Regions from separate parts of the Pseudoalteromonas sp. TB51 genome, predicted to be linked through region 1. Evidence: predicted binding sites of a transcription regulator. Region 1 holds the regulator's gene; each other region holds the start of a gene.

What was found. The regulator sigma-54, encoded in region 1, starts transcription at its own class of promoters, with help from an activator protein. The targets are predictions, from matches to a motif close to GTTGGCACGNNNNTNGNNT.
Region 2: a site for sigma-54 is predicted at 1,430-1,448, ahead of L650_RS0110240 (hemerythrin domain-containing protein). Genes of this name have one in related genera too.
Region 3: a site for sigma-54 is predicted at 995-1,013, ahead of L650_RS0111125 (TorF family putative porin). Genes of this name have one in related genera too.
Region 4: a site for sigma-54 is predicted at 1,966-1,984, ahead of L650_RS0116510 (CsbD family protein). Genes of this name have one in related genera too.

The regions. Positions count from the first base shown of each region.
Region 1 covers NZ_AUTO01000310.1:32,302-35,477, forward strand. Annotated here, with positions in the region: gene lptB (LPS export ABC transporter ATP-binding protein) at 1-556, shown strand, start outside; gene L650_RS0119120 (RNA polymerase factor sigma-54) at 626-2,125, shown strand; gene hpf (ribosome hibernation promoting factor) at 2,153-2,440, shown strand; gene L650_RS0119130 (PTS sugar transporter subunit IIA) at 2,445-2,897, shown strand; gene rapZ (RNase adapter RapZ) at 2,917-3,176, shown strand, end outside.
Region 2 covers NZ_AUTO01000193.1:3,110-6,285, reverse strand. Annotated here, with positions in the region: partial or broken gene L650_RS0110250 (TonB-dependent receptor) at 1-120, opposite strand, end outside; gene L650_RS0110245 (hypothetical protein) at 468-881, shown strand; gene L650_RS0110240 (hemerythrin domain-containing protein) at 966-1,391, opposite strand; gene L650_RS0110235 (hypothetical protein) at 1,708-1,959, shown strand; gene L650_RS0110230 (hypothetical protein) at 2,017-2,274, shown strand; partial or broken gene L650_RS24305 (DUF6500 family protein) at 2,301-2,518, shown strand; gene L650_RS0110220 (tetratricopeptide repeat-containing diguanylate cyclase) at 2,529-3,176, opposite strand, start outside.
Region 3 covers NZ_AUTO01000208.1:11,893-15,068, forward strand. Annotated here, with positions in the region: gene L650_RS0111120 (hypothetical protein) at 1-834, shown strand, start outside; gene L650_RS0111125 (TorF family putative porin) at 1,112-1,798, shown strand; partial or broken gene L650_RS0111130 (ABC transporter permease/M1 family aminopeptidase) at 2,077-3,176, opposite strand, start outside.
Region 4 covers NZ_AUTO01000279.1:5,905-9,080, reverse strand. Annotated here, with positions in the region: gene hrpB (ATP-dependent helicase HrpB) at 1-1,755, opposite strand, end outside; gene L650_RS0116510 (CsbD family protein) at 2,028-2,225, shown strand; gene L650_RS0116505 (xanthine dehydrogenase family protein molybdopterin-binding subunit) at 2,294-3,176, opposite strand, start outside.

The DNA.
Region 1 (3,176 bases):
AGGTAAAATTTCTATTGATGATAACGACATTACGTTATTACCTATGCACAGCCGCGCCCGCTTAGGCATTGGCTATTTGCCGCAAGAGTCATCAATATTTAGAAAGCTGACAGTTTATCAAAACTTAATGGCTATTTTAGAAACGCGTAAAGAGCTCAATAAAGCCGCGCGAGAAGAAACGCTTAACAACTTACTTGATGAATTTAGTATTCAGCATATTCGCGATAGCCAAGGTATGGCGCTTTCTGGTGGTGAACGCCGCCGTGTAGAAATTGCCAGAGCACTGGCAGCAAACCCTAAATTTATTTTATTGGATGAGCCTTTTGCTGGTGTTGATCCGATTTCAGTGTTAGATATAAAGAAAATAATAGAACATCTTAAAAACCGTGGCATTGGCGTATTAATTACCGATCACAATGTAAGAGAAACCCTTGATGTTTGTGAAAAAGCCTACATTGTTTCTCATGGGGAGCTAATTGCATCTGGCACCCCAGAACACGTATTAAATGACAAAACTGTACGCGATGTTTATTTAGGCGAGCAATTTAGGCTGTAACATTTAAGCCACACCTACAAGCATCTGCTAATATTAATTATAACAACATAAAAGGATTGTTAGAGATACATGAGGCAATCATTACAGCTGCGCATGGGCCAGCAACTTACAATGACTCCACAATTGCAACAAGCGATTCGCTTGCTGCAGCTCAGTACATTGGATCTCCAGCAAGAAATACAAGAAGCACTTGATAGCAACCCGCTATTAGAAGTAGAAGAGCAAGATTACACGGAAGAGTCGGCTGGAAAAAATGAACAAAAAGCAGATACGGATGATGTAACCGTAAGCGCATCGGCTGACGATACAACCAGCGAGTACGAGCAAGACAGTGGCGAAGCTTTAAATAAAGACACCGTTAGCGATGATATGGCAATGGATGTAACTTGGGATGAGTACATGAGCGCAGCCCCTGCGGCATCCTCAGGCCCAATGCCAGAAGATGAGTCTATTTATCAAGGTGCCTCTACTGAAACGCTACATGAGTATTTAATGTGGCAGCTTCAGCTTACTCCTTTTAGCCCCACTGATGAAGCCATTGCTATTGCCATTGTAGAAGCTGTAGATGACTCGGGTATTTTAACGCTAAGTTGCGAAGAAATTTTAGAAAGCTTTAACCAAGAAAACGATGACGAAGTTGAAGTTGAACTTGATGAAATAGAAGCCGTTTTAAAGCGTATTCAGTTATTTGACCCTGTAGGTATAGCCGCGCGCAGTTTACAAGAGTGCTTGTGCATTCAGCTAAACCAGTTTGATAAAGACACCCCTTTTATAGAACAAACTAAAATGATCTTAACCGATCACATTGATCTATTAGCGGCACGCGACTATCGTACATTAATGAAAAAGACTAAGCTTAAAGAAGACGAGCTTAAAGAGGTCATGACCCTAATACATACCCTCAACCCAAAACCTGCAGATACAATAGTAAGGGAAGAGTCGGAGTATGTAATACCGGATGTGTCGGTTAAAAAAATAAAAGGCCGCTGGGTGGTAGAGCTAAACCCAGATAGCATGCCAAAAATACGCGTAAATAGTCAGTACGCGGCTATGTCACGTACCGTAAAATCAAGTGGTGATAGCCAATTTATTCGCTCTCACTTACAAGAAGCTAAATGGTTTATAAAAAGCCTTGAAAGCAGAAACGACACGCTGCTTAAGGTAACAAACTGTATTGTAAAACAGCAACAGGCATTTTTTGAACATGGCCCAGAAGCCATGAAGCCAATGGTTTTAAACGATGTTGCTGAAATGGTAGAAATGCATGAATCGACAATTTCGCGTGTTACCACGCAAAAATATATGCATACGCCACGTGGTATTTTTGAGCTTAAGTATTTTTTCTCAAGCCACGTAAGCACTGAAAACGGCGGCGAGTGTTCATCAACCGCAATACGTGCCCTAATTAAAAAGCTAATTGCCGCGGAAAACTCAGCTAAACCATTGAGTGATAGTAAAATTGCGGATATATTGGCAGAGCAAGGAATTAAAGTAGCTAGACGCACAATAGCAAAATACCGTGAATCGCTAGCTATTCCACCGTCAAATCAGAGAAAGAGTTTGATATAAGACGTAAAAAACAAAGAGGAAATGCTTATGCAACTAAACCTAACTGGTCGTCACGTAGAAGTAACTGATTCACTTAGAGACTATGTAAATAATAAATTTGCAAAGCTAGAAAGGCACTCAGATCATATTAGCAATGTGCATGTCATTCTCGATGTAGAAAAACTCAACCAAAAAGCAGAAGCGACTATTCATGTAAGTGGCGCAGATTTATTTGCCTCAACAGAGCACCAAGATATGTATGCCGCTATAGACTCGTTGATTGACAAGCTCGATCGTCAAGTCATAAAACATAAAGAGAAGCTTGCTAGACACTAATATTATGAAATTAAGTACATTAGTATGCCAGGACTGCAGCAAAGCTGCGGTCCTTTTTAGTAGTAAAAAAAGAATTTTAGAGTTTATCAGTGAGCTTGCTCATGAAAAGCTCCCCTACTTACCACAACAAGATATTCTTAATGCGCTGGCAAGCAGAGAAAAGCTAGGCAGTACTGGTATTGGCCGGGGTATCGCCATTCCTCATAGCAGAATGGGTGGCGTAGAAGAGCCGCTGGCTTTAGTACTTGTTAGCGACACGCCTGTTAACTTTGACGCTATTGATAACTGCCCTGTTGATATTTTTGTTGCACTCATCGTACCAGATGGCGATAACCAACAGCACCTAAAGACTCTGGCAACCATAGCTGATAAACTGAGCAACAAAGAATTTTGTAAACAGCTGCGTAGTGCTAAAACCGATGCAGAGCTGTATCAAGTAATTGTTGATCAATCGTAGTAAATACTAAGGGCTATAAATGGAGTTAATTATCATAAGCGGCCGTTCTGGTTCAGGTAAATCGGTTGCTTTACGCGTGGTTGAAGATTTAGGCTATTATTGCGTAGATAATATTCCGGTCAACCTACTGCCCTCTTTAGTGCGAAGTGTTTCAGATAACTATGACAAAATAGCCGTTAGCATAGATGTTCGTAATATTCCCAAAGAACAAGACGAATTTAACGATATTCTCGAGTACCTTCCTGACTTTGCCAAACCCACACTGTTTTATTTAGATAG
Region 2 (3,176 bases), on a different contig from region 1:
TTGGCCTGCTACTTCAATACGTTCAATTGAGTCGGTATTAGCTGCAGATTGTGCCGCGTGAGCATAAAAATTAGGTGTGAGTGAAGCGGCTATAAAAAGTGCCAAATATGAATGTTTCAAAAGGGTTCTCATTTTGGTTAGTGTGAATGTGGCAATAAAGACCTGAAGCTTTGTGAATAACTTTCAGTAAATATTAATTCTTTTTGTTTTTTAGAATGAAACGTTAAAAGTTTAGCACATTGCTCAAAAGCGTTATTCAGTTTTAGGCACTATGTTTTTGTTTTACAAATACTGTAGTTAGTTATTGCCATAATAGGTTTTAATTTATAAATAGCGGTTTTATACGCAAACAAACCAAAAGCAGGGCACCGAATTTATTAAAAAATTATACATTAAGATGAAATAAAATATGTGTTGAGCGGTCTTGCTAGTTTCAACATTAAATTATTTAGTTTTAAGGAAATTTTATGACTGGTACAACAGGTACTGACTTTCAAAATCGTTTGCAGTGGTCGCTTTTTTCGCTACGCCTAGGCGTATTTATTGTAATGATTATGTGGACGTTTGATAAGTTTGTTAACCCTGGGCATAGCGCACGAATTTTTGAGCATTTTTATGGTGTTAGCGGCTCTACAGATGTGGTTGCTTATGTGTTGGGGGCGTTACAGCTTATTTTAGTGTTGGCTTTTTTAGCGGGTATTAAAAAGCGCCTTACTTATGGCGTTATATTTGTAATGCACGGCCTTTCTACGCTTTCATCTTATAATCAGTATATTGATGGCTTTAATAACTTATTGTTTTTTACAGCGTGGCCAATGTGGGCAGCGTGTTTTGCACTGTATGTGTTACGCGAGCAAGACGTTAAATTTACCATTAAGTAGCGCTGCAAAAAAATGGTTATAAGCCATACGGCTTATAACCAATAAGTACACAAGGGAGTGTATGGAAGTCGGTTTAATTAATAACTAATGCATGGCATCGTTATACTGTTTAGCTAGGCTTTCTTTTTGCCCTTCGGTTAGGGCTTTACCCGCTAATTGAAATACTTCATGTTCTTCTTCACTTAAATGATGATGCACTAAATAGTGCAATTTTTTAGCTGCAACTAACCATGCCGATGAGCTCATTGCTGTGTCTTCAAGTTGTTCAATTAATTCGTCAATTTCATGGTGCTCAGCAACGCTGTGGCGTGCTTTTTCGTGCGTTAAATCGTCAAACATGAGTGGGTTATAAAAATAACGCTCTTCAAATTTTGCGTGATCTTCTAATTCGGCTTTTAGCTCGTCCATTAGCTTGTGGCGCTGCTTCGTATCGCCGTGCGTTTGAATAAGGGCATCTACTAACTCGCGTTGTTTATCGTGATCGTGACGTAGCGCTTCGAAAATATTCATAACTCTTTCCTTGCTGTAATTGCTTTATAAACTTTTAAAAGCAAGCGCAGTGCCAGATTTTAATATGCTGATATAATTGACTTTAATGTACTTTTGGCTGGTTTGGATGGAGTTGCTCTGTAACTTTTACACATAAACAGCTGCAATTTTTTCAGATTAAAAGAGGTGATTGCTTTTGACGCTACATAAGCTTACATATTTTTACTGGTTGGGTATTTTATTGAGGTGGTAAAGTAGCGCATTATTTGGGTACAAGCTGTACATACTTGCCTTACCTATATTTTTATAAAACTTTAGATATTAGGATAGTTTAAGGATGAACTTAAAAAGCCCCACTACAGCATTATTACTGTGCGCATTATTAAGTGCATGTAGTACAGCCGAGCATTCTGAACGACGTGTATGCATACAAGAGGCAGAAATGACTGAGCTAAATGGCGCTAAAACAAGCTCAGAGGTTTACAATGAATGTGTAAGCGCTCAAATAAAAAAGGATGCTAAAGGCGACACTTTTTTTGATGAAGTTGGTGTGTTTTTTATTGATCTACTTGTTTTAATAGCCGACTAAGTAAGCAAACTTACAGCTATAATTTAAAGCACAAGGGTGCGTAAAATAGGATTGAATATGAAAGCGTTTTTAATTGTATTTTCATTGTGTATATTTTTAACTGGCTGTGCGGCAAAGCCTTATGCGGGCTCTGCAAAATGTATGGAGCAAGCTGATATAGCTTATGAAACCAATATACATAAAAATGAGCCGCTAAATAATGATTGCAAAGCTACAAAAGTAAATACGCCTAATAAAGAGTTTGAGAATCATAGTATTGTTGATAGAAGTCTTTTACAGCTAATTGTTAGTTTTTTAAACGGTATATTTAGATAATTAAAATACAATTAAATAAGGTATGTATGCAGGAAGAACTAAAAGCAAAAATTATAGCTGTGTGCGATAAAAAAATAGCAGCCAAAGACGAAAACGTAGGCCTTTCTTTTTACGCTTTTTTTGCAAATAAAAACGACAATCCAGAGCTGCTGATGCAGCCGCTACGTGGTGGATACACACCCATAAGTTAGATCACTTTGAAAAAGCGATAAAAATAAAACAAATGATTATTGAAGGTGACTAATAACGTATATTTACGCGATTGCTATTTGGTTTCTACCATTTTCTTTTGCTTTATAGAGTTGTTGGTCTGCACGTTTAATTAGCTCGCTAAGTGAGTCGCTTTTAGCATCACTTATTGCCACGCCAGCACTAAAGGTAACGTGTGTTTTACTTGGCAATGCCTCAATATGACTACAGTACTGCGCTAACTTATTTTCAAGATTTTCAAAAAAGTTGTTTATTTTATCCCGGTTTTGCGTTTTTAAAACAAATAGCCACTCTTCGCCGCCATAGCGCCCAAACTTATCGTTAGTACTTAGTGTGTCTTTTGCTGCTTGAGCAAATTTTATAAGTACTAAATCTCCTATATCGTGGCCAAATTTGTCGTTAATAGCTTTAAAGTAATCTAAATCAACGATGGCTATTGCTAGGCTCTGCTGGGATAAACACTCATTTGCTTTTTGCAAAATGCCACGCCGATTTAAGCTGTTAGTTAGGTAGTCGGTTAATGCTATAGCATGGTATTTTTTACGTTGGCGCATTTGGCGGTAAAATAAAAATAGCGACACGATGACTAAAATAAAGGCAATTGAGGCACTTAAGCGCCAAATTATTTTTTGCTGGTGTTCTTCTGTTGCCTGCAGTTTGTTTATGTCTTTTTCGTATTCTAGCTGTAAAAT
Region 3 (3,176 bases), on a different contig from region 1:
GAACTTATTGCACTCGACGAACAGCTTCGCCTTACTACGTATTTGCAAAGCATTCGTGAGCAAGCACTAAAAGATATGATCCCAGAGGATTTACTGGCATTTAGTGGTAAACACACTGCCACGCTCGACCCAAGCACCTATAACTTTGATGTTGAATGGTTCGCATCAACCAAAAGTGCAAAGGGTTTTCATCAAATGCTAGCCGACTTGCCTGGCGCGTTTGACGATGCACTTGCTAACATCCCGCTTGAAGGTGATGTGAGCGAAGCTGATTACCAACAGTTTGTTGTTGCTTATTTACTTGCCTTTAACGGTAGCGATGAAAAGCCAACCCTTGCTCCTGCTACACGTTTATTAGCAATGCGCCGCCCAGATGTGTTTACGCCGATTAGTAATAGCCGTCTTGATGCATTATGCGCAGCTTTAGGTATTACAAAATTAAACAATCGCGACTTTGAGCGCTACTGGCAAGATATAGTACAAAGCATTCATGCTATGTCGTGGTTTAAAATGGCTAATGGCAGCAATGAACTAGAAGAGCAACTAGTTAGTATAAAAGCGTTATTACCGTGCTTTTTTTACTATGCAGATGCCAGCACGGCCGACAACTCAAATTATATTAAGCTATTAAATAAACCTAAACGCAGCACAACAAGTGCAGGAAAACCACAGCGCAGAGGTAAAGAGTCAGCCGAAATACTTGTAGACCGTGCACTTGCAGCCGATGACATTCCCGAGCATATTCGTAGCAAACGCGACTCTATTATTAGCGAAGTACAAAAAGGCCGCGGAGTAAACGAAACAATTAGTCTTATGCGCACTATATTTGGCTAAATCTACCTAACCTAACTGTATTTTTCTGGTGCAGTTAGGTTAATTTATGCACCAGCAGTGTGCGTTTTTTAATTAACCTCCTCAATCATCCCCTCTTCTAGAACTTCTCAACATATTGTTTTATAAAAGTAAAAAAACAGTTTTATAGAAATTATTTTAAGCTGGCACATACAGTGCAATTGCATTCCCAGTTAAACAATAAAACACCGCCAGTCAAAGGGTTGCCAATAAGAGAATAAAAACCTAGGCGATAAAAATCATATAACGGGAAATGGACATGCTAAAACTAAAAAAAACCATCGCAATTAGCGCAATAGCTTTATTAGGTGCTACATCTTTAACATCAACAGCCGTACATGCAGAAGTAACAGCAAACGCAGCGGCTACGTCTAACTACTTATGGCGTGGTCAAGAGCAAACTGGGGGCGATGCTGCTATTTCTGGCGGTATTGATTACGCTGACGAGTCAGGCTTTTATGTAGGTACTTGGGCATCAAATGCTTCATGGGCCGATGAAATGACTTACGAGCTTGATGTTTACGCGGGTTTTGGTGGCGATATTAACGACACATTTAGCTACGATGTAGGTTACATTTATTACGCTTACCCAGATGCAGCTTCTGAGGCAGATGCTGATTTCTCTGAAATTTACGGTAGCATCAGCGCAGAAGGTTTCACCTTTGGCGCTGCAATCCTTGCCACTTCAGCGGCAGATGGCGATGGCACCGACTTTGGCGATTCATTATATCTAAATGCCGATTACAGCTTTGCTGTTGGCAGCAATGGTACTGAGGTTGCGCTGCACTTAGGTCACTACTCTGGCGACTTTATAGGCGATGATAATATTATTGATTACGGTATCTCTGTATCAAAAGATGGTTTTACTTTTGGCGTATCTGACACCGACATGGATGAGTCAGATGTTAAAGTTTACGTAGGCTACGCTGTAGACTTTACGCTTTAAAACAAAATGTGTTACTTGCTGCAACACTAAGGGCCTTTTGGCCCTTTTCTCGTTTAGGGCACCTAAATACTCACAGCGCCTTTTAATTTTAGCGACTAAAGCACCTTACTATAAAACCCACTTCAGTTAACCCCCGAGCTCCTCGCTGCTATTACCTCTTTTTACCAATATGCTAATTCGCTTTATTAAGCTTTATTGCGCATTGGTATTAGTAATTCGCTAAAACAAAAAAGGCCGCATTAAATGCGGCCTTTAAGTTAATTACTAATCGTTAATCGTTAAAACTTAGCTAGGTTGTTTTTACTGTCTTTATCTACAAGCTTAATGTACGGGTCAACCCCTGCGTACACTGGCTTTTCTTTTACTTTGAGCTCAATAGCATTAGTACCAGAGACTATTTGATGCTTTTGCGAGTAAATCACAAAGTCTTCAGCGAGAAGGTTTTCAGGATCATCGCTAAATAATGCAATATCAATTCGCTCATCGAGTGGTTGCTCGGTTTCTTCACCTTGTCCATCGGCATGCTGCTTAGTTGCTTCAACGCTCAGTGTTACTGTATAAAAACCTTCGCTATCAACATCATCTGTAACCGAAACTGCTTTCATTTCAAGCTCATAAAGCGTTATATATTTAAACTGATCATCAATAAAACGTTGCTCCGCTTGCGTTGCGTCTTGTTTTAAATAGCTAAGTAAATCAAGCGTAGTTGGGTATGGCGTTGACTGGTATTTAAACTCATTCAAAAACGCTTTAAGTGCTGCATTTAAGCGCTCTTCCCCTAATCGGTCATAAATCGCCATCATCGCAACTGAGCCTTTATTGTAATGAAGATATTGTTGAGACTGCGTTTTATACAGCGGCATTTCTTCAAAGGCTTCGCCTGTGCGGCCCATTAAGTATTTATCTAACTCGTACTTTAAGAATTTACGAAGCTTCTCGGCGCCAAAGCGTTTTTTTAGCACCATAAGCGCACTGTATTGGGAGAGCGATTCAGAAATAACGGCACTGCCTTCTACATTAGCCCCAGATACTTGATGCCCCCACCATTGGTGTGCAACTTCATGTGCGGTTACATAGTAAGGTAGGTCAACTTTACTCTCATCTCTTAAGTCTGTAATAAAGCCAATACTTTCTGAGTAAGGTACCGTATTGGCAAAACTTTGCGCAAACGAGCGATACTTAGGAAATTCAATAATACGTAACTGCTTATGCTGATATGGCCCAAAGGCTTGCTTGTAGTAATCTATTGAGTCTTGTACCGACTCAATCATACGGTCAACATTCCATGCATGATCTTTGTGGTAGTACACCTCAATATTTACACCGTTATGTTCAACCTTTTTGCTTTCAAGCTCCGCCGAAAGAACAGAATAAAAGT
Region 4 (3,176 bases), on a different contig from region 1:
GTCTTGATGGATAAACCGCGCGGTTTTTTCATCAAACTCACAGCGGGTAAGCGTAGTAAACAAGTGCGGTAAGTAATCTTGTAGCTCAAATGGGCTAAGTGCGGTGGCTGCAAAAATACGCGTGCCTTTATGGCCGCCCATGCTTGCAATAGCAAGGTAGTCATCGTTATGCCAGTAATCGGTGTTTAAATCAGCACCCGCACCATTGGCAAGTAAGTAGCCATTGCCGCGTTTTTTTGCAATGCGATCGGGGTAAGCTAATGCCACCAGCAAACCTAAATACTCGGTGTTTAGCTCGCTGTTACTGTCGGTTACTTTTAAACGGCTTTGCCAGTATTTTAACTGCTGTTTAAATACTGGGTGTCGCCTTTGCTGTTGGCTATGTAGCGCCAAGCTTAGCTCGTTGGCGCTGTTTATTCGGCTCTCAAGCAGCGCCACTAAATAAAGTGCTAAACGGTAAATACCAGGGAGTTCTGCCTCAAGCGCTTGCGCTTTTAAAAGCATATGTGCTAAGCGAATATCCGCCCCAAAACCCAGCATGTTACTGCCCAATTTGGTTAACTTACCTTTAGAGTCGATGGCTTCAAGCATGGTTAGTAAGTTTGCCGCTTGCGTGCATTGCTGCGCTGTTGGCGTATCAAGCAAGGTGAGTTCGCTGATATTTGCGCCCCACTGTTTTGCCTCCAGCATAAGTTGGCTTATGTCTGATGTGAGTATTTCGGGGTTATCGTGGCTATTACGTCTCTCAAAGGTTTGCTTTGAGCCAAGCCTGTAAACAACCCCAGGCTCTATTCGCCCTGCACGCCCTGCTCGCTGCACAGCAGAGGAGCGCGATATACTTTGTGTTGTAAGCTCAGTTACGCCTGTTTTTAAGTTATAGCTCGCCGCACGGCGTTTGCCGCTATCAATAACAATACGAATGCCTTCAATAGTTAAACTGGTTTCTGCTACATTGGTGGTAAGCACAACTTTGCGCATACCTTTAGGCGCAGGGGCAATCGCCGCTTGCTGATTGGCTTTATCTTGCTCGCCAAATAATGTGGCAACTAAGCAGTTACTTGGTAAATCATTAAGGGCCTGCTGTACGCGTACTATTTCAAATTGCCCAGGCAAAAACACCAACGCACTACCGCTTTGCTCGTTTAGTGCTTGTTTTATTAAAGAGGGAATAGCATCTAACCAGCGGCTCTCATCTTTTATTGGTATGTATACTTCGTTAATGGGGTAACTACGCCCGCTTGATTGTATAACCGGGCAATCAAAAAACTGCGTATAGCGCTCGGTATCAAGGGTGGCCGACATAAGTAGTATGGTTAAATCGTCGCGCAGCGCACTTTGGGTCTCTAAAGCAAAGGCCAGTGAAGTATCGGCCGCAATTGAGCGTTCATGAAATTCATCAAATATCAGTAAGTCTATATCGCTTAATTCGGGGTCGTTTTGTAGCATGCGGGTAAGCATACCCTCAGTGACTATTTCAAGGCGCGTATGGCTACTTACTTTGCTTTCACCACGTACTCGCAAACCAACGCTCTGCCCCACTTTTTCGTTTTGGCACTGTGCTAAGTAATGGGCAATATTGCGTGCTGCTAAGCGGCGCGGCTCAAGCATTACAATACGTTTAAAATGGCCGTCGCGCACAAGCTGTAGCGGCAACCAGGTTGACTTACCTGCACCTGGAGGTGCTTGTAATAACGTTATGGGGTTACTTTGTAATGTAGTTAGAAGTTGTTGATATATGTTTTGAACCGGCAGCACTGCTATTTACCCAAAATTGCTTTGTAGGCATTGTAACAAAAACCAATAATAAACGCGCCGCAAAAGCAGATGAGTTTACGCGTATCCATAATCAGAAATAATTACAGACCGCTCTGTACATTTTTTAAGAACATACGCGCTGCAATAAAAGTAACGCCTCGCTTAAATATATAAATTAATGATTATAAACACAAAATAAAAATTTGACTGGTTGGTACACGCTTTGCTCCTTTTATACTGAACGTTATTTAAAACTAAGTAAGGAGATACTTATGAACAGCGATCGTATGAAAGGTAATTGGAACGAACTTAAAGGTAAGGCGCAACAAAAATGGGGCGATCTTACTGACGACGATTTAGACAAAATTGAAGGTAGCCGTACAGAGCTAGTGGGTAAAATCCAGCAACAGTACGGTAAATCTAAAGAAGAAGCAGAGCGTGAAGTAGATGAGTTTGAAAAAACTCACTAATCGCTAACTTCTAAAAAAACCGCCATTTGGCGGTTTTTTGTTTAACGGCTTAAATAAAAGTACTTTATTTACGCTTTTAGTTGGTTACCTATAGGCAGTTGCCTAATACGCTTACCGCAAGCGGCAAAAATAGCGTTACATAGCGCAGGGGCGTAAACCGGCGTTGCGGGCTCGCCTACACCTGCTGGTGGTGCATCGCTTTGTATTATTTCTACTTCTACCTCTAGTGGTGAGTCGCTCATACGCGGTACGCGATAATCATGAAAATTGCTTTGCTGCACGCGGCCTTTATCAAAGGTAATACCATCGCTTATTGCGGTTGTAATACCGTAAATAGAGCCACCTTGGGTTTGGTTTTTAACGGTATCGGTGTTTACAACCGTACCTGCATCAATAGCTACCCACGATTTTATCACGTTTAAATCACCAGCGTCCGATACCTCTACCTCAACCACAGTAGCCACATAGGTTAAAAAGCTGCGGTGTGCTGCAATACCTAAACCGCGCCCTTTTGGCAGCTTTCGGCCCCATTTACTTATATCGGCCACTTTTTCAATAACATGGCGTAATTTACCAATATCTAATGGGTAAACGTCTTTATCGGCGCCATAGTTATCGTAAGACGCATTTTGCTCGGTTACATCTAAAATGCGATCAGGGCCTATGGTTTCAAGTAAATAGTCTTTTTGGTCGCGCCCTGCTTTATGAGCTGCTTCAGCAATAAATGACTGAATAGCAAAAGCATGGAAAATATTTGATACCGAGCGCATCCAGCCTACTCTTGTTTTAGCGGGTGCCTCGCCGTTTTCTAGCTTTAAGTTAGGTGAGTTTATAGGGTTATCGGTAAAGCCTAAGCGCAGTTCAAAACCTGCAGGCGACGTTGCCCCTTCTTGAAAGGTCGACATAATTGGCGAAAACGCCGTACGGTGTAAGTAAGCCTCAATATTACCT